Regions from separate parts of the Rhizobium sp. SJZ105 genome, predicted to be linked through region 2. Evidence: riboswitches for the same ligand, from Rfam matches in the RefSeq annotation. Region 2 holds a riboswitch; each other region holds the start of a gene.

Region 1 (9,928 bases), on a different contig from region 2:
AGGCGCCCACACCGTAATAATGACCAACCCCGACATTGGGGAAGAAGGGCAAGGCGCCGCCTGAAGGGGAATTCGCCACATAGGCCGCGTCTGGCCGTTTTTCGGCCAGGACGTTGGGCAAAATTGCCTCGGTGAGCGTTCCCTTCCATATCTGTTCCGGCAGACCGAGCATCGCGCCCTGCTGGTACATTTCGCTACCACCGCAAAAAACGATCAGCGAAGGGGAAAGGGCGGTCGCCTCGAGGAACTGCGAGATTTCCGTAACGATATGCTGGCTGAGCGCCTCATCCTTTGCTGGATAATCAAAATTGGCAAGCATGGCGTCCTGCCAAACCATGATGCCGAGTTCATCGCACAGCGTGAAGAACTCCGGCGTTTCATAGGCCATCGTGCCGCCGATGCGGATCATGTTCATACCGGCTTCGGCAGCTTTTCGAAGCCAAGGCTCATAGTCCGGTCTTGTTCCCGGCAGGCGCACGATGTCGGCGGTCGTCCAGACTGCGCCCCGGCAGAAAACGGGGTGCCCGTTTATCTGGATGCCGAAACCGTTTCCGTCTTCGCCGTAATCCACCTCCACGCGCCTGAAGCCGGTGCGCCCGAGCCTGTGTTGCTTACCATCCAGTTCCAGAACGACTTCATGAAGCGCCGGTCTGCCGTGGGTATGCGGCCACCAAGTCTCGACATCGGGTATCCGGAGTTCGCCCAAGAATTCGCCGTTTTCACCTCTGGAAAGATCGGTGCTGTAACCGGCGCAGGTGAGCCGTGCGGATGGAATGTCGTGGTTCGCCTCCAGGGCGATGTTGACCGTTCCCGTCCCGGTTTCGTCGAGCGAGGACCGGACTGTGCAAAGCACGCCTGACTGTCTTATAAGGCTGATCGGTCGCCATGGGCCGGCGGCATGGATTTCCGGGCACCAGCCCGGCATATATCCGAGCGCCGTGGTGCGGATAAGCCGCAGACCTTGGGTGTTCATCATCTGCGGCCGCCAGCGGGCGCGGGGACCGGTTTTTTCGAGCCTTGGCGAAAGTGCCCGGAAGCAGATGGACAGTTCGTCCGCGCCTGTCAATTCAACCGGCACTTCCAGCCTTTCGAACATGCTCTGGCTGGCGGCGATCAGTTCGCCGTTGAGGAAGATTTCTGCAATCGTCGACAGGCCGTCGAAGCGCAGGATCGCCCGCTCCCGAACGTCGGAAATCATCGTCAGACGGTACCAGGCATCCCTGTCGTTCAATGGTGTCGGATTGAAACGGTCAAATTTTCCGGCCAGTTCCAGAGCTTGCGCCACTGTTCCGGGAACGGACACGTGAAGGCTTTCAAGGGTTGCGGGAATTTCCGAGGGCGTTTCGCAGGCATTGGCGGACGTCAGTGTCAGCGTCCAGCCTTCACTCAGCAATTTTTCGCTTTCGCGCGGAAGATAAGTCCTCACGCGGCCTCGCTGGTGTTCGACAATTTTGCCGCAAGGGCTTCCATCACACCATCCCATGCTTCCGCAGCCGGATCGAGCACCGAGGCGAGCGCGTCGAATTTACGGCGTGTGACGGCGCGAGCTAGCTGGAACTGCACGGTCTTGGCGACCTCGGATATGCGCAGCGCGTGGTCTCTCGCTTCAGCAAATTTGCTCTTGTCCAGCCATTCGAGGTGGCTCGCCGCCAGTTCGAAATTGGCGCCGAGCTGGCGCAGCGTATTGAAGGCATATTTGTGGAAAAAGCCGAACGGACGGTCTGCCACCTTCTCGACCTGAGCCGGAAACACGGCTGCAAAAGACCTGACCGGATTGTCGGATGGTCGCCGTGAAAAATGAAACTTCAGCAGCCGTTCGGCCGTTTTGCGGATATGCGCCGGCGAAGGGTTGCTGTCTGCGAATTTCGCAAATTCCGTATAAGGCAGAAAGGGCGGCTCGCTCTCTGACAGGTGATGCTGGAAAAGGCCGTCGAAATCTTCGCCCGACAGGTGGAAAAAGCCGGCATTATGAAAATAATCGAGTTCCCGGTTTGCGAGGTCCAGCCGGTTGATGGCGATGGTGGTCTTGCCATGTTCCTTCCGGTAGCCCACCCCGTGGGTATCGGGCATATAGAAGCTGTCCATCTCGATCAGGCAGATGCGACCGCGCTCCAGCTGCGCTTCGATATGGTTTTCCACCCGGTCGAAGATCGCAAGTTCGGTGGCGCGAACGCCATAAAGTGCTTCCAGATCTTCCAGCGGCACTTTGAAGAAGGTGAACTGGTCGCCTTCGAAATCCTGCGTCAGTGTGAAGCCGAACATGGCCTCAGGCGGCAACCTTTTTGAGGCCAGCACCTCGATCCACAAGTCGATGTAGCAATTGGTCTCCGGCCACATTCTTTCCGAAGAATGAAGCGGGTGCTGCACATAATTTTTGGGATCGAGATCGGGGAAAATCTGCCGCATGAATGGTTAGCCCCAGAGTGTTTTCAAGGCCTTTTCGGGCCATGTTTTTACATCCAGTCCGTGATGCGCAAAAAGTGCCAGCGCTATGCGCTCAAGGCCGAAACCGACGCAGGCAGTGTGAGCCACATCACCATTGTCGAGGTTCAATCCCCATTTCTGGCCAAAGGCGTCCTGATGGTAATTGAAGCTCATGCAGGCCGTCGGGTTGGTGGCGGATGTGACGGGGATCAACAGTTCGAATTTCAGGTTCTGGTCGCGCTGGTTGTTGGCGAGCATTTTGCCGGCGCGGCCGAAGAAGGGATCGTTGGCCACGTCGATGGTCACTTCAAGGCCCACGGCTTCCATCATCGCCACGCCGCGATCCATCCATGTCTGGCGGAATTCGGTCACATCACTCTCCGTGCCCATGCGCACATATTCCCGCATGCGGAAAAGCTGCTGACGTGCCGGGTCCTTCGAGGGTTCATGGCGGAAACAATAGGACTGGATGTCGTAGAGACCGCCGCCGGAAGGCAATGCGCCGCGCTTGGCGATGGTCGGATAAAGAGGGTAGCAAGCGGCCGGCGTCAGCACGATATCGGTTGCTTTCTGGTCCTTTGTCCAGTCGCCGCCCTCATCCATGGATTTGAGAAGGCTGACATGGTCAAGTTCGCAACCGCAGAAGGAATGCACCGTGCCCGCAAGCTGCGGGAAGCTTTTCATGTAACCGCTCTTTTCGAAATAGGCGCGGTTGATGCCGGGCGGGAAGCGGATCGCCTCTGCACTGTCCGGGCCGCCGGTGCGGTCGATCAGGCGTTCGAATGCGGCAATGACGTCCTCGAACTGGCCGCTGCGTCCGTAAAGACCATCGACACCCGTTTCAATCAGCAGGCCTTCTTCGAACAGTCGATCGAGAAACGATGTTTGCATATCCATGGTCTTATCCCAAGAGGCTGGTGTCCTGCTTGTGAACCAGCAGGAGATTGGCGGAATTGCCGAGAATACGGTCGTTGGAAATCATCAGGCGCGCGGAATGCGCGTCGCGCAGGTGTCGGCCAAGGCTGTAGGGCGTACCGTTCTTGTAACCCATGATGCCGCAGACCAGCATCGCTTGGTCGATGATCTCCAGAATGGTTTCCGAAGAACAGATCTTCACATTGTTCATGGCAACCGCGAACGCCATGGACATCAGCTTGTCCGGGTCGCTCTTGGTGTCTTCGTAAGCCTTTACGCCCGCAATGACGTTGGATTTGACCACCTGCAATTTCGTGGAAATTTCGGCAATGTGGATAGCGCCTGGCGGTGTGACACCGGGCGACTTGCGTGCAGCCGTCCTGACGAAGGATTGCGCGCGCAGCACCGCATCCGACGCGATGCCATACCAAACGGCACTCCACAGAAGATGCGAGCTTGCAAGCATGGATTGCGCGGCGATTTCCGCAAAGGGTTTTGGGAATATCTGCACCGCCGGCGCCTCGCCGCGGAACAGGAAACCGTCCGAACAGGTGCCGCGCATGCCGAGTGTGTCCCAGACATGGGTCTTCTCGAGTTTGTACTGATCTTTCAGGAAGACGGTCATCACCTGATCGGCCGGGGCGGCATCCTTGTGGGCGCGCGAGGTGATGAGGATGGCATCCGCATTGCTGCCGTAGGAAATGACGGTGGCGTCCTTCTCCAGCCGGCAGATGTCTCCTTCGACCTCAATCGCGCAGATGGAATTGCGCAGATTGCCGCCGATTCCGCCTTCGGTCGTGGCCGATGCGAGCAGAAGCTGTTCGCTTGCGATGCGGCTCATGAAGCCCGCATGCCATGGGCTTGTCTCGCCGTGTTCCACAAGGCTCGATGCCTTGATGTGGTGCATGGCGAAAATCATCGCGGTTGCCGAACAGGCTTGGCCAAGCCGGGCGCAGATATCGGCGATTTGCTGTATGGATGCGCCTTCGCCACCAAGAGAGGACGGGACCTGAATGCCGAGAAGGCGCTCTTGTCTCAGCGCGTTGACGGCTTCCTCCGGGAAGCGACCGGTGACGTCCACCTCGTCCGCGTGTTTGGCGGCAATTGCTGCGACGCGGCTTGCGCGCGCGGACAGCGTTTCATCCTGCGGCGCAACGGTCACATTCATCAGGCTGCCTCTTTACCATCCAGAATGAGCTTAACGGTGTCTTCAATGGCCTTGATGCTGGCAAAGGACTTGCGGTTCAAGAGGTTGTCGGGGAATTCGATATCGAAAGCTTCCTCGATACCCAGCATCAATTGCACCGAGGCAAAGGAAGAAAGACCTGCTGCATAAAGATCTGCTTCGTTTTCAATCGTATCGACGGGGGTAGGAAGCTGGCCGAATTTTGCCAGTATTTCACGAATAGTCGCATTCATTCCGACTTATCTCCCATGAATTTAACATCAGGATGGTTTGTGCTTATCGTTAATTTGAAAACGATAATATTCGCCTAAACCGTTAGGTTAATTACCACTAACGGCGCTTTTGTTGTTCGTCCACCTTTGCCAGCCATCAGCAGCACCCTTGACAAATGTCGGGCGGTGTTTTCTCTTGTGTCCATTCACCAGGGGTGTCCCGTCAAGGGGCTGAGATTCTGCTTTTATGCGCAGTGACCCGTTGAACCTGATCCAGTTCATACTGGCGTAGGGACGGTGCAAAGACCGAAGGTCGGAATGCGTGTAACTTGCGCTGCCGACGCGTCGGTATTTTCCATCATTCCGGCTCGAACTGGGTCTCCACTGTCAAACTTTGGAGCCTCATGATGAATATCGTTGCCAAGAATATCCCGCTTGTCGTCACAACCGGGCCGCATCCCGCCTCCACGAAAATCCACAAAACCGGAATTTTGCATCCGCATATTCGCGTGCCGATGCGCGAAATCACCGTCCACCCGACGGCGGGAGAACCGCCGGTCACGGTCTATGATTCCTCAGGCCCCTATACCGATCCATTGCATAACGTTCTGATCGAAAAGGGTCTGCCGCGCCTGCGTCACGACTGGGTTGTAGCGCGCGGCGATGTCGCGGCTTACGACGGTCGGCACGTCAAACCGGAGGATAACGGCTTTGCCACCGGCGAGCGGCTGACGCCTGAATTTGCCGTGCGCCACCAGCCGCTGAGGGCCACGGAAGGAAAAGCCGTAACGCAGCTTGCCTATGCACGGGCAGGCATCATCACGCCGGAAATGGAGTTCATCGCCATCCGCGAAAATCTGGGGCGCGAAGCGGCGAAGGAGAAGCTGGCTCGTGATGGGGAGAGTTTTGGCGCGCAGATACCCGATTATGTGACGCCAGAGTTCGTCCGTCAGGAAGTCGCATCGGGTCGCGCCATCATCCCGGCCAACATCAATCACCTCGAGCTTGAGCCGATGATCATCGGCCGTAATTTTCTGGTCAAGATCAACGCCAATATCGGCAATTCCGCCGTCACCTCCTCCATGGCCGAAGAGGTGGAGAAGATGGTCTGGGCGATCCGCTGGGGTGCCGATACCGTCATGGACCTTTCGACCGGGCGCAACATCCACAATATCCGCGAATGGATCATCCGCAATTCGCCGGTGCCGATCGGCACGGTGCCGCTTTATCAGGCGCTGGAGAAGGTCAACGGCATTGCCGAGGACCTGAACTGGGAAGTGTTCCGCGACACGTTGATCGAACAGGCGGAGCAAGGCGTGGATTATTTCACCATCCATGCCGGTGTTCGGCTGCATTACATTCCGCTTACCGTCAACCGTGTCACCGGTATCGTCTCACGCGGCGGGTCGATTATGGCCAAGTGGTGTCTGCATCATCACAAGGAAAGCTTCCTCTACGAGCATTTCGACGAGATCTGCGACATCTGCCGTGCCTATGACGTTTCCTTCTCGCTGGGTGACGGGTTGCGGCCCGGTTCGATTGCCGACGCCAACGACGCCGCGCAATTTGCCGAGCTGGAGACGCTCGGTGAGCTGACACAGATCGCATGGGCGAAGGATTGCCAGGTCATGATCGAGGGCCCCGGCCATGTGCCGATGCACAAGATCAAGGAGAACATGGACAAGCAGTTGAAGACCTGCGGTGAGGCGCCCTTTTATACGCTTGGGCCGCTAACGACCGATATCGCCCCCGGTTACGACCACATCACTTCCGGCATCGGGGCAGCGATGATCGGCTGGTTTGGCACGGCGATGCTCTGCTATGTCACGCCGAAGGAACATCTGGGTCTGCCTGATCGTAACGACGTGAAGGTCGGTGTCATCACCTACAAGATCGCGGCTCACGCGGCCGATCTCGCCAAGGGGCATCCGGCGGCACAGGTGCGGGACGATGCGCTGTCGCGTGCAAGGTTCGAGTTCCGTTGGGAAGACCAGTTCAACCTGTCGCTGGATCCGGACACGGCGCGCTCCTTCCATGACGAGACCCTGCCGAAGGAGGCGCACAAGGTCGCACATTTCTGCTCCATGTGCGGGCCGAAATTCTGCTCGATGCGGATTTCCCACGACATCCGCGCCGAGGCGCAGAAGGAAGGGCTGGAGGCCATGGCCGCGCGCTTCAAGGAAGGTGGCGAGCTTTACATGCCGCTCGCGACCCCGGCAGACGGCCAGTAGCATGCGTGTCCTTGTTAAAGGAACGGGGGTCGCCGGTCTGACGGCGGCCTTCGAACTGGCGCGGCGCGGCGCAACCGTGGAGGTTTCGGAGCGCAATGCTGAAGCCTCGCGCGGCGCATCCTTTTATGCGGGCGGAATGCTGGCGCCCTGGTGCGAGCGTGAAAGTGCGGACGAGGCGGTACTAACGCTCGGTCAGGCGGCTCTCGACTGGTGGGATGAGGCGACCCCCGGCCTTGTCATCAGACACGGCACGCTGGTCGTCGCGCCCGCCCGCGACAAAGCCGAGCTTTCGCGTTTCGCATCCAGAACAACTGGATACCAGTGGGTGGATGAGGGTGACATCGCCGCTCTGGAGCCTGACCTTGCCGGGCGGTTCCGCTCCGGGCTTTATTTCCCGGGCGAGGGGCATCTCGATCCGCGCCTTGCGCTCAAATCGCTGCATACGCGGCTTTGCGGCTTGGGCGTGCGGTTTCATATGGGTATTCCGGTGGATGAGCAGCCGTTCGATCGGGTGGTGGATTGCACCGGCGCTGCGGCGGTGGGCGAGATTGCCAATCTTCGCGGCGTGCGGGGAGAAATGCTCTATCTCGTCACGTCAGAGGTTTCCCTGTCGCGCGCCGTCCGGCTCTTACATCCGCGCATTCCGCTTTACATCGTGCCGCGTGAGCCGGGTCGCTTCATGGTGGGGGCGACGATGATCGAGACAGAGGATGCCGGAGCCATTTCAGCGCGCTCGATGATGGAGTTTCTGAACGCCGCCTATGCCGTACATCCGGCCTTCGGCGAAGCGGAAATCATCGAGACCGGAACGGGCGTGCGCCCCGCCTATCCCAACAATCTGCCGAAAGTTACGCAGGACGGCCGGACCGTCTTCATCAACGGCGCCCACCGGCATGGCTTCCTGCTGTCGCCGGCGATGGCGCGGCAGGCGGCTGAAATCATCTGCCAAGATATCTCTGGAAAGGAACAGGATCATGAAACTTTTGGTGAATGGCGACGAGCTTGATCTCGCCACCGAGACGCTGGCCGGGTTACTCACCAGCCTCGATTATGAAGGCGAGTGGCTGGCGACGGCGGTCAATGGCGATCTGGTGCATTCGGAAGAGCGCGCTGATTATCGATTGAAGGCGTTCGACCGTGTCGAAATCCTCTCGCCGATGCAGGGAGGTTGAGGCCATGCTGACGCTTTATGGCCGTGAGGTCTCGTCGCGCCTCCTGCTCGGCACGGCGCGTTATCCGTCTCCCGCCGTGCTTGCCGATGCAGTGCGGGCCAGCAACACGGATATTCTGACGATTTCGCTGCGTCGGGAAACGGCAGGCGGCAAGAAGGGTGGCCAGTTTTTTGAGCTGATCCGCGAGCTGGATCGTTACATTCTGCCCAATACGGCTGGCTGCCATACCGTGAAGGAAGCGGTGCTGACGGCGAAGATGGCGCGTGAGGTTTTTCACACCAACTGGATCAAGCTGGAGGTCATCGGCCATCACGACACCTTGCAGCCCGATGTCTTTGCGCTCGTCGAAGCGGCGAAAATTCTCTGCGACGATGGTTTCGAAGTCTTTCCGTATACGACTGATGATCTTGTCGTGGCGGAAAAGCTCCTGGATGCGGGTTGCAAGGTGCTGATGCCCTGGTGCGCGCCGATCGGCAGCGCCATGGGCCCGCTTAATCTGATGGGGCTGAAATCCATGCGGGCGCGTTTTCCGGATGTGCCGCTGATCGTCGATGCCGGTATCGGCCGGCCGTCACATGCGGTGACGGTGATGGAGCTTGGTTACGATGCTGTTCTGCTCAACACGGCGGTCGCGGGGGCGGGTGACCCGGCCTCAATGGCGGAAGCTTTCGCCCGCGCCATTGAGGCCGGGCATCAGGCTTTTGTGGCGGGGCCGCTGGAGCCGAGAGATATGGCCATTCCCTCGACACCGGTGATTGGCACGGCGGTATTTTCCTGATTCACCTTTTGCGTTGACAGTGCCCCGTGGCGGCGGGATACCGGGAGAAAAGGGGAACGGCATGGCGGCACGCAATAATCTTCTGACGGATATCAATGGGATTTTGGTCGGCAATGTCACCGATCTTGCACTCGGCTCCGGCGTCACCGCAATCGTTTTCGAAAAACCCGTAATCGCCTCCGGTTCGGTTCTTGGCGGGGCGCCCGGTGGTCGTGATACCGGCCTGCTCGACCCGGCGATGACGGTGGAAACCGTGGATGCCTTCGTACTTTCAGGCGGTTCGGCCTTCGGGCTGGATGCGGCGGGTGGTGTTCAGGCCGGTCTGCGCGAGATCGGGCGTGGCCTGCAAGTCGGTTCCACCCGTGTTCCCATTGTGCCGCAGGCGATCCTCATGGATCTGCTGAATGGTGGCAACAAGGAGTGGGGGCTGCATTCGCCCTATCGCGAGATGGGCTATGCGGCTTTCAGGGCGGCGCGTGCGGAGCCCTTCGGGCTTGGAACAGTCGGCGCGGGAACGGGGGCGACCACCGCCACCTTCAAGGGCGGACTTGGTTCGGCAAGCGCTATCAGTTCCGGCGGTTACAAGGTGGCGGCCATCGTCGCCGTCAATGCGCTTGGCTCGGCAACCGTTGGCACCAGCCGCCATTTCTGGTCTGCGCCTTTTGAAGAGCAGGGCGAGTTCGGCGACTGCGGTTTTCCTGATCGTTTCGAACCGGATCATACCGCGCTTCGTCTCAAGGGCGTCAACCTCACCGCGACGACCATCGGCGCCGTGGTCACCGATGCCGTCCTTACCAAAGCGCAGGCGCACCGCCTTTCCATCATGGCGCATGACGGGCTGGCGCGCGCCGTGCTGCCCGCCCATCTGCCGAGCGACGGCGACACCATGTTTTCGGCTGCGACCGGTGAGAAGCCGCTTGAGGGCGGCGCTCATTTCGCGGAACTCTGCCATCTCGCTACCATCGTTATGGCGCGCGCGGTGGCGCGCGGTGTTTACGAGGCGAAGGCTC
Region 2 (9,928 bases):
CGCCGTCAACTGGTCCTACGCCTGGACCCATTTTCAGGGCAAGGAATCCCAAGTGAACGACAAGGTTGGCGTCGCCCGGTTGCCGGCCGTCAAGGGCGGAGAGCAGACGACGTGCCTCGGCGGCTGGGAATTCGGCGTTTCCGCCTATTCCAAGCAGCAGGACGAAGCCAAGAAACTGGTGGAATATCTGTCCAGTCAGGATGTTTCGAAGTTCATGGCCATCAATGCCGCGCTGCTGCCCACCTATGCCTCGCTCTACAAGGATGCTGATGTGACCAAGTCCATCCCTTGGTTTGCGGATGCTCTTCCGGTTGTTGAAACGGCAAAGGCCCGTCCGGTCACACCGCGTTACAACGAGGTCAGCGAAACGATCCGCACCACCGTCAATGGCGTGCTTGCGGGCGTGATGTCGCCGGAAGACGGCGCAAAGCAGATGGAAAGCCGTCTGCGCCGCGTATTGCGCTAAGCCCTGTGGCCGGGGGCGGCATGCAGGACATGCCGTTGCCGGCCTGTTTGGCCGAACCAGTGAAAATCGCCTGAACGGCGCGATAAACGGGCCGGGACTTAACCGGTCTGATCGGGAGACGATGACGTGAATTCAGTTGCGGGAGTGGCAGACGTGACGATGCCGGAGAGAACAATGGTCAGGGTGGACGAGAAACCGCAGCCGCGCTGGACGCGGTGGCTCGATCTCGGTGACCGGTCGCTTGCCGTGCTTTTGCTGGCGCCTGCAGCCATTCTTCTTTCGCTTATCATCGTCTATCCGGTGGCGCGTCTCGTCTACACCTCGTTTTTCAGCCTTTCGCTGACATCAGGTCTGCCGGCGGAATTCATCGGCTTTGAAAACTACACGGCGATGCTCGATGACCCGATTTTCTGGGAAACGACCTGGAATACGGTGCTGATAACGCTGATAACGGTGCCGGGAGCGCTGTTCATGGGCCTGGGCCTTGCGCTCCTCGCCAACCTGCCGTTTTCGATGCAATGGCCGATGCGCCTGTCGCTGCTCATCCCCTGGGCGCTGCCTCTGTCGTTCGCCGGCCTCATCTTCGCGTGGTTTTTCCACTACGAATACGGCGTGGTCAACGATGTGCTGAACCGGCTGGGCTTTGAAGGCATCATCTGGTTCAACTCGCCGAACTGGGCCTTCGCAGCCATTTGCCTGACCATCATCTGGAAGACCTCCTCCTTCATGGCACTGATGATCCTTGCAGGGCTGCAAACCATTCCGCGCTCGCTCTATGAAGCCGCCGATGTGGATGGCGCCGGCAAGCTCAGGCAGTTCTTCGAGATCACGCTGCCGCTCCTAAAGCCCTCGATCGTCGTTGCTCTCATCTTCCGTACGATTACGGCGCTGCAGACCTTTGATATTCCATACATGATGACCGGCGGCGGCCCCGGCACATCAACCACGACGCTCGCCATGTACATTCACCAGAACACCGTTTCCTTCCTCGATCTCGGTTACGGTTCGGCACTGGCGGTCATGATGTTTGCGCTCTCCATGTGCGTCACCGCCGTTTATCTCCGCATTATCAGGACGAAGGACTGATCCCATGAGCACCGTTGCGACCTCCTCCGGTCTGTCCTCCTTCTTCTCCGGCAAGCCGCTGCGCTTCATTGCCGCCTCCATATTGCTGGTCAACGGCCTGTTTCCTGCAATATGGATCCTGTTCACCTCGCTGAAAACCGAAGCGGAACTGACGGTGAAACCGATCACATGGTTTCCGCATGCGCCGACGCTTGCCAATTACATGCAGGCCTTTTCCGACCAGCCGTTGCACCTCTTCCTGTTCAACAGCTTCATGGTCGCGCTGCTTTCCACGGCACTCACAATTCTGATTTCGGTGCTGGCAGCCTATGCGCTGGCGCGGCTCGATCTCAAGTACCGGGCGCTGATCCTCTCGCTCATCATCGCCGTTTCCACATTCCCGCTGGTAACGCTGCTGGTGCCTCTGTTCGAGATCATGCGTGCGCTCAACCTGCTCAATAGCTGGACCGCTCTTATACTGCCTTACACCGTGCTCTCCCTGCCGGTCTGCACGCTGATGCTGGTATCCTTCTTCGAAAGCATCCCGCGCGATCTGGAAAACGCCGCCATGATTGATGGCTGCACCCGCATCGGCGCGCTGTTCAAGGTTGTCGTGCCGCTATGCGCGCCAGGCGTCTTCACCGCCGGTATTCTCGCTTTCGTGAACGCCTGGGACGAATTCCTGCTGGCGCTTTCCTTCAATTCCAATCCGGCACTGCGCACGCTGCCGGTCGGCATCCAGCTTTACCAGGGTGAGTTCGCTTTCCCCTGGCCCGTCATCTCGGCGGCGCTGGTGGTCGGCATCGTCCCGGTTGCGATCTTGATCGTCATCTTTCAGGAACGCGTCGTCTCCGGTCTCACCGCCGGCGGTCTTAAGGGTTAAACAGGTATAGTCATGCAATTCGAAAAGACCAAAGACGGCTTCACGCTTGCGATTGGCAGCCACACCATTCTTTCTCATTCGCCTGAGAACCCGGCTTTCTTTGCTGGTTTCGGCAAGGAGCGGATGGATATGTATCGCGGCAATTTCGATATCGAGGACTATGTCATCGAACGAACTGCGCTCCGCCACGCCGAAGTCAGTGGCGACAGCGTTACGCTGTCTTCCGCACCCGGGCAGGCCGCGCGCCTTCATCTGGCGCTGGATGGAAATGCCATCAGGGTCACGGCGCTGGATGAAACCATCAATCGGCTGTGGCTGCGGATCATCGCAGATGAGGACGAACATGTCTGGGGCGGTGGCGAACAGATGTCCTATTTCGACATGCGCGGCCGCCGCTTTCCGCTCTGGACCTCCGAACCCGGTGTCGGCCGCGACAAGACCGCTGAAATCACCTTCAAGGCTGACGTCAGCGGCAAGGCGGGTGGCGATTATTACAACACCAATTACCCGCAGCCGACCTATCTGTCGTCGCGCAAATATGCGCTGCATGTGGAAACCAGCGCCTATTCGGTCTTCGATTTCCGCGATGAAGATTTCCACGAAGTCGAGATATGGGCGATCCCCGAGAGGATCGAGTTTTTCACCGGTGATTGTTTCACCGATATCGTTTCCGCCCTCTCGCTGCGGTTCGGACGCCAGCCGGAACTGCCGGAGTGGGTCTATAGCGGCGCGATCATCGGGTTAAAGGATGGCGCCAACTCCTTTGCCCGGCTAGAAAAAATCCGCGCTGCCGGAACCAAGGTCTCCGGCCTGTGGTGCGAGGACTGGGTGGGGCTTCGCCAGACATCATTCGGCGCCCGGCTCTTCTGGGACTGGCAGGCCAATGAGGCGCGTTATCCGCATTTGCGTCAGAAGATCGCGGAGCTTGCCGATCAGGGCATTCGTTTTCTGGGATACGTGAACCCCTATCTCTGCGTCGACGGCCCGCTTTTTCCGGAGGCGGAGGCGGCCGGTTATTTCGCCACCGGCGCGGACGGCAAGACGGCGCTCGTGGATTTCGGCGAGTTCGATTGTGGCGTGGTCGATTTCACCAATCCGGCCGCAGCCGAGTGGTTTTCCGAAGAGATCATCGGCAAGAACATGCTGGATTTCGGCCTTTCCGGCTGGATGGCCGATTTCGGCGAATATCTGCCGATCGACATCACGCTATCGAACGGCATCGACGCCAAGCTGATGCACAATGCCTGGCCGACGCTCTGGGCAGAGGTCAACGCCAAGGCTGTTGAAAGCCGTGGCAAAACCGGCGAAGCGCTGTTCTTCATGCGGGCGGGCTTTACCGGTGTGCAAGCCCACTGCCCGCTGCTGTGGGGCGGCGACCAGTCCGTCGATTTCTCCCGCCATGACGGTCTCGTCACCGTCATATGCGGTGCGCTGTCCTCCGGTCTTCTCGGTAATGCCTATCACCATTCCGATATTGGCGGTTATACCAGCCTGTTCGGCAATGTCAGAACCCCGGAACTCATCATGCGCTGGACGGAGATGGCAGCCTTTACCCCTGTCATGCGAACCCATGAGGGCAATCGCCCGCGCGACAATCTCCAGATCGATCAGGACGAGACGGTTCTTGGCCATTTTGCCCGCATGACGGCAATCTATGTCGCACTCGCCCCCTATCTGAAATCGCTTTCCACTGAAGCGGCCAAAACCGGCCTGCCGGTACAGCGCCCGCTTTTCCTGCATCACGAGAACGACCGGCAGACCTATGCCATTCAGGACAGCTATCTCTACGGGGCCGACATGCTGGTCGCACCCGTGTGGAAGGCGGGGGAGACGCAGCGCACGCTTTACCTTCCGGGCGATGGTGAATGGGTGCATCTTTGGAGTGGCGCGCGGTATTTTGGCGGGCACGAGTTCACCGTGGACGCTCCGATAGGCCAGCCGGCTGTGTTCTACCGCGCTGAAACGCCCTTTACTGCGTTATTTGAACAGCTTCGCAATATCGTTTGAAGCATCACCTTCCGGCTATTTCCAAAAAACGCCGCAAATATTGCGGCGTTCAATCGATGCTTTAGCAGGCCTCGCTAAAACGGCCATCAGCCCGTCAGGCGTGGTGATGTAATGGCTTTCTTGAACAGCACCGTCATCGCGTCGCTGATGCCCTGGGACGGGCTGACTTCGAAATACAGGCCCGGGGAAGCACAGCTCTGCATGCGTGAGCCGATTTCCGCCTGAAAGGGCTTGATCCAGCTATTATACCAATCATTCGTCGGCAGCGGCAGATAGGTGGTATAAAGCACCGCGATACGAAAACCCTTTTCCTTCAATTTCGTACAGTCTTTGATGTCGATCGGCTCCTGACAGCGGCCTCCCGTCAGTTTTTTCGTACAGGAGGAGGGCTTGTAACTGTCGCCCACCCCGTCTGAAACAAAGAAAATAACCTTATCCGGGTTCGCCGAGCTTGCGCCCGTGCCCGAACTGCCGACCTTATCTCCAATCTGGATCAGTGCCCGGTCGAAATCTGTTTGCTGGTCGTTGTTGTATCCCTGATAGGGGATCGACATCAGGTTGATTTCACCAGCTTTTTTCTTTGCTGCGTCCAGATCCGATGTTAGCGAAACGACCTCAAGCAGCTTGGTATCTTCCGCCCGTTCCCCAAAGGTATAGACGGCCATGCGATATTGATTGCTGCTTTTGCGCGTGGACTTTGCCGTGTCCATCAGGCTGGCGGTTGCCTTGGCAACCACGTCGATACGCGTCGTAACCCCGAGTTTCTTGGCCTTGAAGTAATAGCTGTTCGGGTCTGCCACGCCGTCCTTCACGATGTGACAGGCAAAAGCGCATTTATCGCCAGTATTCGCAACCAGGGTGGCAACATCCGTGGGTGTCGCGCCCACTCCCATGGAAGGCGTATTATCAAGCAGAAGATAGAAATCGCTGAAGGTTTCCGTTTCGTATTTGGCCGTGGCCGTGCCGCCAACCGAAACGAAATCCTTCCCCAGAAGCCCTGAGAGCGTCGTGCTGACCGACGCCTTGAAGCTGACGGACGACTCGACCACATTGCCGTGCTTGATCACCGAAACATCGACAGAGGTTATGGTGTAGTCCGCGTCGCCGCGCTGATTGCCATCGAAGAATGCCCGGGCTTCTTCATTGCCGACGGGAATGACACCGTCCCCCGACATCTTCTTTGCCGCCTGAACACTTGCGGACATATCGGCGACTGCCGCCAGAGCCGCGGAATCCGCCGCCTGCTGCAGATCGGCTTTGACCGACATGCCGCGCGTAATATCGAGCGCCACACCGGCAGCACCGCACAGAGGCACCATGAGCAGCGCGGTCAGAATGCCAAAATTTCCAGATTTCTCTTGCCAGAAGTTTTTCAAGTTCGCCCCCAACCAATCTGGGAGCTGAAGCTAATACAGCGGAATTGAAAAGCGGTTTCAATAAATAACTAATTTTTGATTAACTTAATATAATCGACAACTAATATGTTCGCGGCAAATTCGCCAATATTCTCGTTAACTTTCAACGTTGACATTACTTCAAAACCCTCCTAGCAAAACAGTCTCTTCCGAGGGGAGCACCTGACGGTGCTGAGATGGCGATGAGCCGGACCCTTGAACCTGATCCGGGTCATGCCGGCGTAGGAACGGAAACTGTAGCGCGTTTGCGTTACTGCCCTTTCTCTTCTCCGCTTTGCCCGGATCTCCGTGATCGCCACAGCTGGAGACCGAACGATGATGATGAAACATCCTTCCCTTCGTATACGGTACGGCTGCGTCTGAGCCCCGGCCGATGCGTGCCTCCCATGCGCTGAAGGGCGTCGTTCTTATTCTGATTGTCTGGCAGCTGGGCATCTGGCTGTTTGCACCGCCCCGCTACATCCTGCCCTCGCCCGCCGATGTTGCCGCAGCACTCCTGCGCCAGCCAGCCTTCCTGTTCGGACAGGCCATGGTGACATCAGGTGAAATGGCTGTCGGGCTTGCGGCTGGCATTGCCGCCGGCATTCTCGTTGCCTTTACGATTGCCGCCGTCCCGCGTTTTGGCCGCCTCGTCTGGCCCATGGTTCTCGTGTTGCAGGCATTTCCGGTCTTCGTGCTGGCCCCCATTCTCGTACTCTGGTTCGGTTTCGGCATGGCCTCGAAAGTTGTCATGACGGCGATCATCATCTTTTTCCCCGTCGCTTCAGCCTTCACCGACGGCCTCAATCGCACGGATCGGACAATCCTCGATGCCGCCTCGCTGACGGAGGCGAGCCACTGGCAAATCCTCACCCGGCTGCGTGTGCCGCTGGCGCTTCCCTCACTCATTTCCGGACTGAGGGTCGCAGCTCCGCTCGCCCCGCTCGGCGCGGTCATTGGCGAATGGGTGGGCGCCTCCGCCGGGCTCGGTTTTGTCATGATCCAGTCAAATGCCCGCATGCAGACCGACACAATGTTCGCCGCCATGACCATTCTCGCCGTCATGGCGGTGCTGCTGCGGCTTGTCGTCGACCGGGCAACGGCCAACCTCGCCCCCTGGGCCAAAGAAACAGACCACGTCATTCCTTTCAAACATTTGCGGAGACTTTCGGCACCATGAAACGAACTCTTCTTTCCCTCGTCGTCGCGGCAGCAAGCGTGCTTTCGCCCGCGCAATCGCAGGCGGCAGACAAGCTTACCGTATTGCTGGAATGGTTCGTGAACCCGGACCATGCACCGATGGTGATCGCCAAGGAACGCGGCCTTTTCGCCGATGCAGGGCTGGAGGTCGAGTTGATCCCGCCCGCAGACCCATCCGCCGTACCGCGTCTGGTCTCGGCAAAGCAGGCCGATATCGGCGTTCACTACCAGCCGAACCTCTATCTAGACCACGATGCAGGGCTGCCGCTCGTCCGTTTCGGAACGCTGGTCGAAACGCCGCTGAACACCGTCACCGTTCTGGCCGACGGGCCTATCAAGAGCCTGAAGGACCTGAAGGGCAAGAAGGTCGGCTTCTCCGTTTCCGGCTTCGAGGATGCGATGCTGAAGCGGATGCTGGAGAAGGAGGGACTGACGAAAGACGATGTGGAACTGGTCAACGTCAATTTCTCACTCTCGCCGTCCCTGATCGCGGGCAAGGTCGATGCCACGCTTGGCGGCTTCCGTAATTTCGAACTGACGCAGATGAAGCTTGAAGGCCACGAAGGCCGCTCGTTCTTCCCCGAGGAACACGGCGTGCCCGCCTATGACGAGCTCATATTCGTCACGCATCGTGATCTCGTGAAAGATAGCCGCCTGCCGCGTTTTCTCTCGGCCGTTGAGCAGGCCGCGATTTTCATCACCAACCACCCACAAGAATCCTGGCAGCTTTTCATCAAGGCCTATCCGAACCTTGACGACGCGCTGAACAAACAGGCGTTTTTCGATACGCTGCCGCGTTTCGCCAAACGTCCAGCCGCACTTGATCGCGCCCGCTACACACGCTTCGGCACCTTCATGCAGGACATGCAACTGATCAAGCAGGCGCCGGCGGTGGAAGACATTGCCGTGGAGTTGCAATAACCATGGCAAACAGTTTTCCGACTGCGGCGAAGGCCGCAGAGATCCTCGAAAGGGTAAGGCAGACGCGCCCGCGCGTGCATTGCCTGATGAACACCGTGGTACAGAAATTCACCGCGGATGGCATTACCGTCGTCGGCGGCATCCCCTCGATGACAACCTCACTCGAAGAAATCGGTGCTTTCGTCACGAAAGCCGATGCGGTGACGATCAATCTCGGCACGCTCGACGCCGACCGGCGCAAAGTCATTCGATTTGCCGTCGAGATCGCCCGCGCGGCTGGCAAGCCGTGGATTCTGGACCCCGTGCATTGCGACTATTCGCCATCGCGACTGGCGTTCGCGCGTGACCTGATCTCGCTTGGACCCACCATCGTGCGCGGCAACAGCGCTGAGATGAGCCTGATCGGTGCTGTTCCGAACGCCATCAGGATAGAGACCGGACCTGTCGATAACCTGCGCGACGCCACAAGGAGTGTCAGAATCGTCAACGGTCACCCGTGGATGGCGAAGGTGACAGGCACGGGTTGCCTATCGGGTGGCGTCATCGCCGCCTTCATGGCGGTGGAAAAAGACGCACTGACGGCCGCCGCCGCCGCCCTCGCTATCACGGGTGTCGCAGCCGAACTGGCAGCGAAAAACGCCAAAGGTCCCGGCACATTCGAGCCGGCATTTCTGGATGTGCTTTCAGAAATTTCCGGCGAAGACATAAGAAACCATGCGAGGATTGAGCATGAACAAAGTTGATTACCGTCTCAATGCGCTGGTCGATGCGAGCCTCGTCGATGTTGCGCCGTTGGGCGAGCTTGCTCTGGCGGCCGCACTCAACGGCGCGACCATTCTGCAATATCGCGACAAACACGCCTCCACGCGGGAGATGATCGAAAACGCCCTCGCTATTCGCGAAGCCATTGCCGGCACGGGCGTGCCGCTGGTCATCAACGACCGGGTGGATGTGGCGCTCGCCTCTGGCGCGGACGGGGTGCATCTCGGCGCCGATGATATGGATGCCAAAACCGCCAGACGCATCCTTGGAGATAAGGCGATCATCGGCCTTACCGTCAAGAACCGCGCCGATGCCGAGCGGGCGGCCTCCATGCCCGCCGATTACGCCTGCATTGGTGGCGTGTTCGAAACCGTTTCCAAGGTCAATCCAGACAAGCCTGTCGGCCTCGACGGCTTTACGACGCTCCGCACTCTGCTCCGCGAATTGCGGCCGGGCATGCCGGTGGGCGCCATCGCCGGTATCGATCTTGCCCGCGTGCCGAACGTCATCGCCGCCGGTGCGGATGGTGTCGCCGTCATTTCTGCAATCTTCCGCGCAAACGATATTGCCAGCGCAACCAGGGACTTCCGCGCGGCAGTCGATGCAGCGCTGAAAGCGAGACAGTCATGACAGCAATCGCATTGACCATCGCCGGCTCAGACAGCGGCGGCGGCGCAGGCATTCAGGCCGACATCAAGACTTTTTCGGCACTCGGCGCCTATGCCGCCAGCGTCATCACCGCCATCACCGCCCAGAACACCAAAGGTGTGACGGCAGTGGAGGATATTTCCGTCGACACCATCGTCGCGCAGATGGATGCAGTTTTTTCCGATCTTGCCGTCAATGCGGTGAAGATCGGCATGGTATCGCGGATCGAAACCATCGCGGCCATAGCTGCAAGGCTTCGGCAGCAGCCCCAGCCGGTGGTACTCGACCCCGTGATGGTTGCGACCTCCGGCGACCGTCTATTGCATGCGGATGCGATCGAGACATTGCGGCGCGACCTGCTGCCGCTCGCCACCATCGTCACGCCGAACCTGCCTGAAGCAGCGCTTCTCACCGGGTTGCCGATTGCAGACACCGAGGCGGAGATCACCCGTCAGGCCGAGATGATCCTGAAGGTGGGCGCGAAAGCCGTGCTCATCAAGGGCGGCCATGGCGACGGGCCGCAGAGTACGGATTATCTGTTTGCAGACGGCACCGTGCAGGCGCTTTCCGCTATGCGAGTGG
Region 3 (9,928 bases), on a different contig from region 2:
CCCAGGACACCAGAATGCGGGCGAACCATTTGCTGGCGCCGAAACGGTTGAGGAAAAGGTTGCTCGGAACCTCAAAGAGGAAATAGCCGATGAAGAACAGCGAAGCGCCAAGTCCGTAGGCATATTCGCTGAGGCTCAGCGCATCGACCATCTGCAGCTTGGCATAGCTGACATTCTGCCGGTCGATATAGGCGATGAGATAGAGAAGGCCAAGAAACGGCATCAGCCGCCAGGTGATCTTCGAGATTAGGGATTTTTCCGATACCATGTGCTTTTCCCTCCCTTCGATTGCTCGTCGAAATGCAAATGATAAGGGGACCCATCTATATGTGCGCCGCAAGATACGCAAGTTGCATTGCATCATAACCAATGCCGAAAGGGCTGCGAAACCGGCATTTTAGAGCCCTGAGTGCATGATGCGGCGCACATCAAAGCCGCCAGGTCACCGTTTTACGGTCTGCGTGCATTCATATTGCCGCGAAACCGGCAATCTGCTATGAAGACCGCCATGGGATCTAAATTCGGATGTCTCGCGCAGAATGTTTATGTGCTGCAGGACCACAAGCGTCTGCCGGCACGGTTTTTTGCGCGCATTTCCGGGGCGCTCAACAGCCGACTTAGGCTCGCCTGACAGCATCCGCTGTCCACCGCCTTACTGAACCCTGATTTTACCTTTCCATGACAAGGCATAGAGCCATGAGCGCACCCCGCACCTTATACGACAAGATCTGGGACGACCACGTCGTCAATCGTGACCCGGACGGAACCTGTCTTCTCTATATCGACCGTCACCTGGTCCATGAGGTGACGAGCCCGCAGGCCTTTGAAGGCCTGCGCATCGCCGGCCGTCCGGTCCATTCGCCCACCCGCACGCTTGCCGTCGTCGATCATAACGTGCCAACCACAGCCGACCGGCTGGAAGGCATCAAGAACGAGGAAAGCCGTATCCAGGTGGAAGCGCTTGCGCAGAATGCCAAGGATTTCGGTGTCGAATATTATTCCGAGCGCGACAAGCGTCAGGGCATCGTCCACATCGTTGGCCCGGAACAGGGCTTCACCCTGCCGGGCATGACGATTGTTTGCGGCGACAGCCACACCTCCACCCATGGTGCTTTCGGCGCGCTGGCGCACGGCATCGGCACGTCGGAAGTGGAGCATGTGCTGGCGACCCAAACGCTGATCCAGAAAAAGGCCAAGAACATGCTGGTGCGTGTCGATGGCAAGGTTCCGGAAGGCGTCACCGCCAAGGACATCATCCTCGCCATTATCGGCGTGATTGGCACAGCGGGCGGCACCGGCCATGTGATTGAATTTGCCGGTGAGGCAATCCGCTCGCTCTCCATGGAAGGCCGCATGACGGTTTGCAACATGACCATCGAGGGCGGCGCCCGTGCAGGTCTGATCGCGCCTGATGAGACCACCTTTGACTACATCAAGGACAAGCCGCGCGCACCAAAGGGCGTGACGTTGGAACAGGCCATCGCCTACTGGAAAACGCTGAAATCCGATGAGGGCGCCCATTACGACAAGATCGTGGTGCTGGACGCCGCCAATCTGCCGCCGATCGTCTCCTGGGGCTCATCGCCTGAGGACGTGACGTCCGTCGAGGGCATCGTTCCCAATCCGGATGATATCGAGGAAGAAAACAAGCGTACTTCCAAGTGGCGTGCGCTGGATTATATGGGCTTGAAACCCGGTACGCGCATCACCGATATCGCCATCGACCGCGTTTTCATCGGCTCCTGCACCAATGGCCGTATCGAGGATTTGCGCGCAGCGGCAAAGATCGTCGACGGCCGCAAGGTCGCGCCCACCGTCTCGGCCATGATCGTGCCCGGCTCCGGTCTCGTGAAAGAGCAGGCGGAAAAGGAAGGTCTGGACAAGATTTTCCTCGAAGCCGGTTTCGAATGGCGCGAACCGGGCTGCTCCATGTGCCTTGCCATGAATGACGACCGCCTGAAGCCTGGCGAACGTTGCGCCTCCACCTCGAACCGCAACTTCGAGGGCCGCCAGGGCTACAAGAGCCGCACCCACCTCGTCTCCCCCGCCATGGCAGCGGCGGCGGCCATCGCCGGCCATTTCGTCGATGTTCGCGAGTGGCGGTAATTATCGATAACGTCTGAAACAAAAAACCCCGGATCACAATCCGGGGTTTTTTGTTAGCATCTCATTCCGCAATGATCTTCACCCGCTGGCCGGGCTGAAGCGTGGCGGTGGCGCTCATCGCATTCATCATGCGGAACATGTCGAGCTTGCGGTCGGTCCCCATCATCCGTGCGGCAATCGTTGCCACGGTTTCACCGGGCTTGACCGTCACCACGCGCACGCGCAGAGGTTTTAACGATGCGATCTCCTGCGGCGTCATCTTGCGGAAACTCGTGCGCAACACGTTGGCGATGGAATCGAGCTGCGTGTTACCCTTCGGCACGGCCGTCAGGAAGCGGAATATCTGCTGACCGACACGGATGACGGTAACGTCAAAGTCCCATTTGTCCGCCGTCGCACGGGCTGTCGCAGCCTCCAGACCGTTGATCTGCGTTTCCTTCACGGTTTCCGGCATCAGGCCGGCAACCCAGCCGCTGGTCAGGTAATTGGCAAGAGTGGTCTGTTTCGGATCGGCCACGCCGTCGAAACGGATCGCCACATCGCCCGGACCCGTCGCAAGAACGGCCTCGACCTTGTTGTCGATGACGAAACCTTCCGGCACATCGAAACGGATACCGAGCGTTCCGTGCAGGAAGGTCTGGCCCCGGACATAACCCTCCTGCGGGCTGTCGCCGTAAAGCAGGCCGTCTATGCCATCCAGAAACCAGTCGCGACCCCGATCCCCGACCTGACCGTCCTGGCCGAAGGCGCGGGCATGCCGGCGTGCAAGCTCGATGCGCTGCGGCGTGTTGGGGTGGCTGGAAAGAAAGTCGAGGCTCTGGTCATTTTCGGGATCAGCCGAGGAGAAACGCGCATAGGCTGCCATGGAATCCAGAAACCTCGGCGATGCGAAGGGGTCGTAGTCGGCCTCACCCAACATGCGCACGCCAATCACGTCCGCTTGCAACTCCTGCTGGCGCGAAAAAGCCGCAAGCCGCAGCTTGCCGCGCGCAAGCGCCTGCTTGCCGGCGAGATCGCTCGACAGAACCTCGGCGACCACACGGCTTGCAATCACCTCCGCCTCTTCCCGGCGCTGGCGCTCGATGCCGTGGTTTGCGGTAACGTGGCCCATCTCATGCGAAAGCACGGCGGCCACTTCCGAGGCATCGTTGGCGAGAGCCAGAAGCCCGCGCGTCACGTAAAGATACCCACCCGGCAGCGCAAAAGCGTTGATAGCAGGCGAGTTGAGGATGGTGATGCGATAGGATTGCTGCGGATTTTCCGAAACAGCCGTCAGCGCGCCGGCGATACGGGCGACAAGCCGCTCCGTCTTGGCATCACGATATTCGCCACCATAACTCGCCACAATACGCGGATGTTCGCGCGCGCCCATCTGCGCACGGGGATCGTTCTTCTGCACCTCTTCCACGGTCTGCGGATTGTCCGAGGGCCGCAAGGTGGACTGGTAGGCCGGGCTGAAAAGAGACTGACACGATGACAGGAATACGGCAGACGCCGTCAGCACGGAACACACGGCAGCCATCCTGCCCGAACGGCGAAGGCCTGAACGGGAGAAAAGTCTCCACTGCGCAGTCATGCTATTTCTCATTCTCTATGCCTGCCCCTAACGTTCCTGATCATCCGTTAATTGCAGACCAGAATAACAGATTCGCCCCAACGAGCCATGAAATGTCGAAACGGTAAAAACGATCCATCAAGTCCGGAATATTCCTGAAGAACGCAATAATTCTCGTCTTTTCTCGGGCAACGACTTGAAACTGGCAAGTGCAAATTAACGCCATTGAAGTTATCTAAAGCGATTGCCAGCGGCACGCGTCGAAAATAAGGCGATCAGCCGTTCAGAAAACTGTCGACCGCCTTCACATTTTGTGTGGCGAAGAAATCTATGGTCGAGCCCGCATAGACAACGCGGCCACGATCAAGAAAAACCACCCGCTGCGCCAGCTTTTTTATGTCGTCTGGATGGTGCGTAACAATAATCGCCGTATTTTTTGTTTCGGCATGCAAGTCGAGAAGCAGGGAGGTCATTCCCGCCCGCAGCCCCGGATCTAGGGCCGCGAAAGGCTCGTCCAGCAGCATGACCGGTTTTTTCCGGACCAGCGCACGCGCCAGCGCCGCCCTTTGCCTTTCCCCGCCGGAAAGCGTGCCCGGCAAACGTTTGTCAAAACCCGCAAGACCAACGCGTGTGAGCGCCACGTCGATCCTCTGCCTGTCTTCCTCCCCCAGCTTCAGCCCGGGGCTGATGCCGAGCGCGACATTGGTGAAGATATCGAGATGGGCGAAAAGATTATTATCCTGGAAGATCGAGGAGACCGGTCGTTCGGAGGGATCGAGCGCCTTCATGTCCCGCCCGCCGATCAGGACGCGCCCGGAATCGGGCAATTCAAAACCGGCGATGAGATTGAGGAGCGTCGACTTGCCAGAACCGGATGCACCGACAACGGCGGTCATCTGGCCTTGCGGGAATGTACAATCGAGATCGAAATCCTGCGTTCCGAGCCGCAGCCTGACCTTGTCCAGCCCCACGGCAAATTCGTCACCCGTCATATGCTCGCCCTTGCTGATTGGGATTGCCGTGAAACGCCGCCCGCGGCAAGCAGCAGGCAGACGACGCCAAGGATGAACGCGTATCCGGCGGCATCATTGGTGCGGTAGCTGCCCATATTGCTATAGACCAGCCATGGCAAGGTGATGAAATTTTCCGATCCGAACAGGGCAACCGCCCCAAGATCACCGAGCGACAGGGCCATGGCAAAGGAAAATGCCATCAGCAGCGGCCGCCGCAGAACCGGCAGATCGGCGAACCGCAGCCGCGTCAATCCCTGAAGCCCAAGGCTGGCGGAGAGCCGGGACGTGCGTAAAAAATGGCTGGTGAAGGCTGGCTCCAGCACCCGCATGGCAAGCGGCAACGCCATCAGCATGTTGATGAGTGCCACGAGAACGGGAGCATAAAAACTGACATCTCCAAAGGGCCGCAGCAACAGGAACCACCCGCTTCCCAGCACGACGGGCGGCACCAGCAGCACCAGCGATGACCCCGCCCCGAGCGTGGCGGACAAAAGGCGCAAGGGTTGAGCCGCGTGCCGTTTGGAACCCACGGCCCGTCGCGCACAGATGATCGCAAAGCAGCAGAGCACGACGAGAGTTGCGGAGAGCGCAGCGATTGCAAGGCTGGTCGCCGCCGCACGCAGGAAGATCGGCGCTGACAAAAGACGCGGCAGATCGGCCCCCAAACCCGAGACGGTTATGGCAACAAGCGGCAGGCCGACCAGCAGAACCGCAAAAATGATTGCCGCTCCGTCCCACAGGCGCACGCCAACACGCTTGCCGTCGAAACGGCGAACAGGGCGGCCAAGTGAAGCAATTTCCGCCTCGGGCGATGGCAAAAAGGCAAGAAGGCCGAGCAGAACTGCTGTGACTGCAATCTGCAAAACCGAAAGCGCGATTGCCCGTTGCGGATCGAAATCAAACCGCAGCGCCTGATAGATTGCGACCTCAAGTGTCGTCGCCGCCGGTCCACCGCCCAGCAGAAGCACTAGCGTGAAGCTGGTGGCGCACAGCATGAAGACAAGCCCGGCAATACCGGGAACAAGCCGCGAGACGGCCGGCCACTCGATGAAGCGGAAAACCGAAACCGGCCCCATGCCAAGACTTGCCGCCATCCGCCAATATTCGCCCGGAATCCGCTCCAGCCCGGCCAGCATCAGCCGCACCGCAAGCGGCAGATTGAAAAACACATGGGCGATGAGAATGCCGGAGAGGCCGTAAATACTGAAGGGCTGCTCCGCACCGGCAAAAACAAGGGCAGTATTCAAAACACCCTGCCTGCCCCAGATCGTGATGATGCCGAAGGCACCAACGATGACCGGCAGCCCCATCGGCACAGCCATCAACCTGATAATCCAAATCCGCCCGGGAAAATCCTGTCTGCGGGAGAGCGCAAGCGCCACCGGCAGGCCGAGAACAATAGAAAGAACAGTGGACAACGTTGCCTGATAGAGCGTGAAGCGCAGGATTCGCAGCGTGTAGGCATCCACGATTCCGGCGGCGGATGTACCGGCATCGAACGACAGTAGTGCTGAGACAGCAAGCGCCATGAACAGGAAAACGGCGGCAAACGCCGCCGTTCCGCCAATGATCGACCATCTGTAGTCGCGACGCAGCATCATGCGCGGGCGTGCCTCTTGCTCAGTTCATGCTCATGGCCGCAAGCCATTCGTCGATCCAGGCCTTGCGGTTCTTCGCCACCTCTTCCGGGTCCATCAGGAAGGTCTTCTGCGGTACGACGAGTTTGGAAAATGCCTCGGGCAGGGGCGTGGACGTTGCCGCGACCGGCATCATCCAGTTGTTTTCCGGAATGGCATCCTGAAATCCTGATGTGAGCGTGAAAGCGAGGAACTGCTTCGCCAGTTCCTTGTGCGGCGCGTTTTTGAGAAGGCCGGAAACCTCGATCTGGATGTAGTGCCCCTCGGAAAAACCCGCGGCCTGATAGCGATCCGTCTTTTCCGAGACCATGTGATAGGCAGGCGACGTGGTGTAGGAGAGCACCATCGGCACCTCACCCTTGGTGAAAAGGCCATAGGATTCCGACCAGCCCGGCGTGACGGTGAGAATGCGCTTCCGGAGCTTCGCCCAGGCTTCCGGTGCCTTGTCGCCGTAAACGGACTTCACCCAGAGCAGCAGGCCAAGCCCCGGCGTGGAGGTGCGCGGGTCCTGAATGGCGATTTTCTGTGAAGGATCGCCGTCCACCAGATCTTTCAGGCTCGTCGGCGGATTTTTTATCGTCTGCGTGTCATAGACAACGGCGAAATGACCGTAGTCGTAAGGGACGAAAATATCGTCCTTGTAACCGCCAGGCACCTTGGCCGCCGATGCATCGATACCGCTGATATCGAAGAGGCCGGTCTGTTTCGCTTCCGCGACCAGATTGGTGTCGAGACCAACAACGACATCCGCCTTCGACGCCGCCCCTTCAAGCTTCAGGCGGTTAAGCAGCGCCACGCCATCCGCCACACCGACGAAATTGACCGTGCAATTGCACACCTTCTCGAAGGCCTCTTTCACCTTGGGGCCGGGACCCCATTCGGAAACGAAGCTTTCATAGGTATAGACGGTCAGTTCCTGTCTGTCCTGAGCAGTGGCAATACCGGGCAGAAACAACGAAACGGCAACGAGGGAATTCAGGAAAAGACGACGGCGCACGGGTATCTCCTCAAAAAACGAAAAGGGAAATAGCCGCTTGCCTTAAGCCGTCTAATCCCTCCGCCGGTATGAACCGGATCAGGTTCTTCGGGTTGGCAAGCCTCTCAGCCTTTTGCACGCAAGCACAAAAGACACCCCGTTAGATCAAGATGATGATGTAGTCCCGCTGTCTCTGATTGGCAAGATGGCTGCCGTCAGGCCTGCTGCACCATGTGCACCAGTTCCCAGACATGGCCGTCGGGATCCTGAAAACTACCGGCATACATGAAACCGTGATCCTGAACCGGTTTCCAGCTGCTGCCACCCGAGGCGAGCGCCGTTTCGATCATCCGGTCGATTTCCTCACGGCTTCCCGCTGTGAGACAGGTCAGGACCTCGGTGCTGCGTTTGGCGTCGGCGATATCGCCATTGATGAAATCGCGAAAACGCTCCTCCTGAAGAAGCATCACGAAAATGTTCTCCTCAACGATCATGCAGAGCGTGCGGTCATCCGAATATTCCGGATTGAAGGTGAAACCGAGAGCCGTGAAGAAGCTTCTCGATGTCTCGATATTCTTGACCGGCAGATTGACGAAGATCATGCGCATTTTCTGAACTCCTCCGAACCCGCACAGGAAACGGCAATTCCGCCTCCCTGTCAAAGGTGGATGAGACCTCAGTCAAGAAATCGCAACCAAGTCACCCTTCAATTTCCTCGCGCAGCATCTCCAGCTCCAGCCATTCCTCTTCCATGGCTTCGAGCTTTTCGCGCAGCTTCGTCATTTCCTGCGCCAGCGTATTGAAGGTAGCCGGGTCCTTGGTGAACAGATTGGGATCGGCCATGCGCTGCTCACGCTTGGCGATTTCGCCCTGCGCCTTCTCCATCTCCTTTGGAAGGTTTTCGAGCGCAAATTTTTGCTTGAAGGAAAGCTTGCCCTTGGCCTTTGAAGGCTCCTGCGACGCGGAGGCGGAAGGGGCGGTCTTTGCCTTTTCCTGCTTCTCCGCCTTGCGCTTTTCTTCCGCAGCACCCTTGCGTTGCGCCATCATGTCCGAATAGCCGCCGGCATATTCGATCCAGCGTCCGTCCGGCTGGTCCGGATTGGCGGGCGCGATTGTGGAGGTGACGGTACGGTCGAGGAAATCGCGGTCGTGGCTGACGAGAATGACCGTGCCGGAAAAGCCCGCAACGATCTCCTGCAACAGATCGAGCGTTTCGATATCGAGATCGTTGGTCGGCTCGTCAAGGATCAGCAGGTTGGTAGGCCGCGCCAGAATGCGCGCAAGAATAAGACGGGCGCGCTCACCACCGGAGAGGTTGCGGATGGGCGTGCGGGCCTGTTCCGGCTGGAACAGGAAGTCCTTCATGTAACCCGTCACATGTTTCAACTCGCCATTGACCAGCAAATTGTCGCCGCGACCGTCGGTGAGGTAATGAGCGAGCGTATCGTTTGGATTGAGATCTTCACGCTTCTGGTCAAGTGTCGCGATTTCCAGATTGGTGCCGAGCTTTACCGTGCCGCTATCGGGCTGAAGCTGGCCGGTCAGCATCTTCAAAAGCGTTGTCTTGCCGGCACCGTTCGGCCCGACGAGACCGATGCAATCACCGCGATGCACCCGCAGCGAAAACGGCGCGATGATCACGCGCTCGCCGTAAGACTTGGTGATTGCGTCTGCCTCGATGACCAGTTTGCCGGATTCCCGCACCTCCGCAGCCGTCGCCTGCACGCTGCCCGGCGGTCCCTTGTGGCCGCGATAGTCCGCACGCATTGCCTGAAGCTCGCCCACGCGGCGCATGTTGCGCTTTCGTCTCGCGGTCACGCCGTAACGCATCCAGTGTTCTTCACGCTCGATGGCCTTGCCGAGCTTGTGCTGCTCCAGCTCTTCCTCTTCCAGCACCTTGTCGCGCCATTCCTCGAAATGCGCAAAACCGCGATTGAGACGACGGGACTGGCCGCGATCCAGCCACACGGTCGAGGTCGAAACCTTCTCCAGAAAACGCCTGTCGTGCGAGATCAGCACCAGCGCGCTACGCGTCTGCTGCAACTCGCCTTCAAGCCATTCGATGGTGGGCAAGTCCAGATGGTTGGTCGGCTCGTCCAGCATCAGAATATCGGGTTCAGGGGCCATGACGCGGGCAAGGGCCGCACGCCGCGCTTCGCCGCCGGACAGGCTATCCGGATGTTCCTGTCCCGTCAGGCCCAGATGCTCGAGAATATAGGTAACGCGATAGGGATCGTCGCCAGGTCCCAGTCCCGCCTCGGCATAGGCCTGCACGGTGTCGTAACCGGCAAAATCCGGCGCCTGTTCCAGATAACGGATGGTGGCGGAGGGGTGACGGAAAACCTCGCCCGACTGCGCCTCGACCAGACCGGCGGCGATCTTCATCAGGGTCGACTTGCCCGAACCGTTGCGTCCGACAAGGCAGATGCGGTCGCCCGGCTCCACCTGAAGATTGGCGCCGTCGAGCAGCGGGGTCACGCCGAAGGTCAGTTTGATGTCATCGAGTTTCAAAATTGGGGGTGCCAAGGCGTCAGGCTCCGGTCAGATCATAAGGGCGGGCGAGCACGATGGCTTTTCCGCTTTTCAGCGAGAAATGCACAGGGCCGCCATTCGCGACATTGGAAATAGTGCGGGAAGAGCC

The links. Region 2 has a riboswitch for thiamine pyrophosphate ahead of FB593_RS09765 (ABC transporter permease). Riboswitches for the same ligand answer to the same signal wherever they lie in the genome.
Region 1: linked by a shared signal. The riboswitch ahead of thiC (phosphomethylpyrimidine synthase ThiC) and the one ahead of FB593_RS09765 (ABC transporter permease) in region 2 are both predicted to bind thiamine pyrophosphate.
Region 3: linked by a shared signal. The riboswitch ahead of thiB (thiamine ABC transporter substrate binding subunit) and the one ahead of FB593_RS09765 (ABC transporter permease) in region 2 are both predicted to bind thiamine pyrophosphate.

What each region holds. Positions count from the first base shown of each region.
Region 1 covers NZ_VIUP01000004.1:352,069-361,996, forward strand. Annotated here, with positions in the region: gene FB593_RS16490 (glycoside hydrolase family 2 protein) at 1-1,426, opposite strand, end outside; gene FB593_RS16495 (DUF1839 family protein) at 1,423-2,406, opposite strand; gene FB593_RS16500 (amino acid--[acyl-carrier-protein] ligase) at 2,413-3,321, opposite strand; gene FB593_RS16505 (acyl-CoA dehydrogenase family protein) at 3,326-4,507, opposite strand; gene FB593_RS16510 (acyl carrier protein) at 4,507-4,758, opposite strand; TPP riboswitch at 4,939-5,050, shown strand; gene thiC (phosphomethylpyrimidine synthase ThiC) at 5,145-6,968, shown strand; gene thiO (glycine oxidase ThiO) at 6,970-7,974, shown strand; gene thiS (sulfur carrier protein ThiS) at 7,943-8,140, shown strand; gene FB593_RS16530 (thiazole synthase) at 8,145-8,918, shown strand; gene FB593_RS16535 (P1 family peptidase) at 8,980-9,928, shown strand, end outside.
Region 2 covers NZ_VIUP01000002.1:114,360-124,287, forward strand. Annotated here, with positions in the region: gene FB593_RS09740 (ABC transporter substrate-binding protein) at 1-466, shown strand, start outside; gene FB593_RS09745 (carbohydrate ABC transporter permease) at 641-1,552, shown strand; gene FB593_RS09750 (carbohydrate ABC transporter permease) at 1,557-2,414, shown strand; gene FB593_RS09755 (alpha-glucosidase) at 2,427-4,421, shown strand; gene FB593_RS09760 (TadE/TadG family type IV pilus assembly protein) at 4,508-5,797, opposite strand; TPP riboswitch at 5,979-6,081, shown strand; gene FB593_RS09765 (ABC transporter permease) at 6,210-6,995, shown strand; gene FB593_RS09770 (ABC transporter substrate-binding protein) at 6,992-7,936, shown strand; gene FB593_RS09775 (hydroxyethylthiazole kinase) at 7,939-8,679, shown strand; gene thiE (thiamine phosphate synthase) at 8,666-9,328, shown strand; gene thiD (bifunctional hydroxymethylpyrimidine kinase/phosphomethylpyrimidine kinase) at 9,325-9,928, shown strand, end outside.
Region 3 covers NZ_VIUP01000004.1:195,448-205,375, reverse strand. Annotated here, with positions in the region: gene FB593_RS15820 (MFS transporter) at 1-268, opposite strand, end outside; gene leuC (3-isopropylmalate dehydratase large subunit) at 697-2,106, shown strand; gene FB593_RS15805 (M48 family metalloprotease) at 2,168-3,628, opposite strand; gene FB593_RS15795 (thiamine ABC transporter ATP-binding protein) at 3,937-4,653, opposite strand; gene thiP (thiamine/thiamine pyrophosphate ABC transporter permease ThiP) at 4,650-6,275, opposite strand; gene thiB (thiamine ABC transporter substrate binding subunit) at 6,295-7,308, opposite strand; TPP riboswitch at 7,347-7,457, opposite strand; gene FB593_RS15780 (VOC family protein) at 7,503-7,895, opposite strand; gene FB593_RS15775 (ABC-F family ATP-binding cassette domain-containing protein) at 7,987-9,813, opposite strand; gene FB593_RS15770 (thiamine diphosphokinase) at 9,818-9,928, opposite strand, start outside.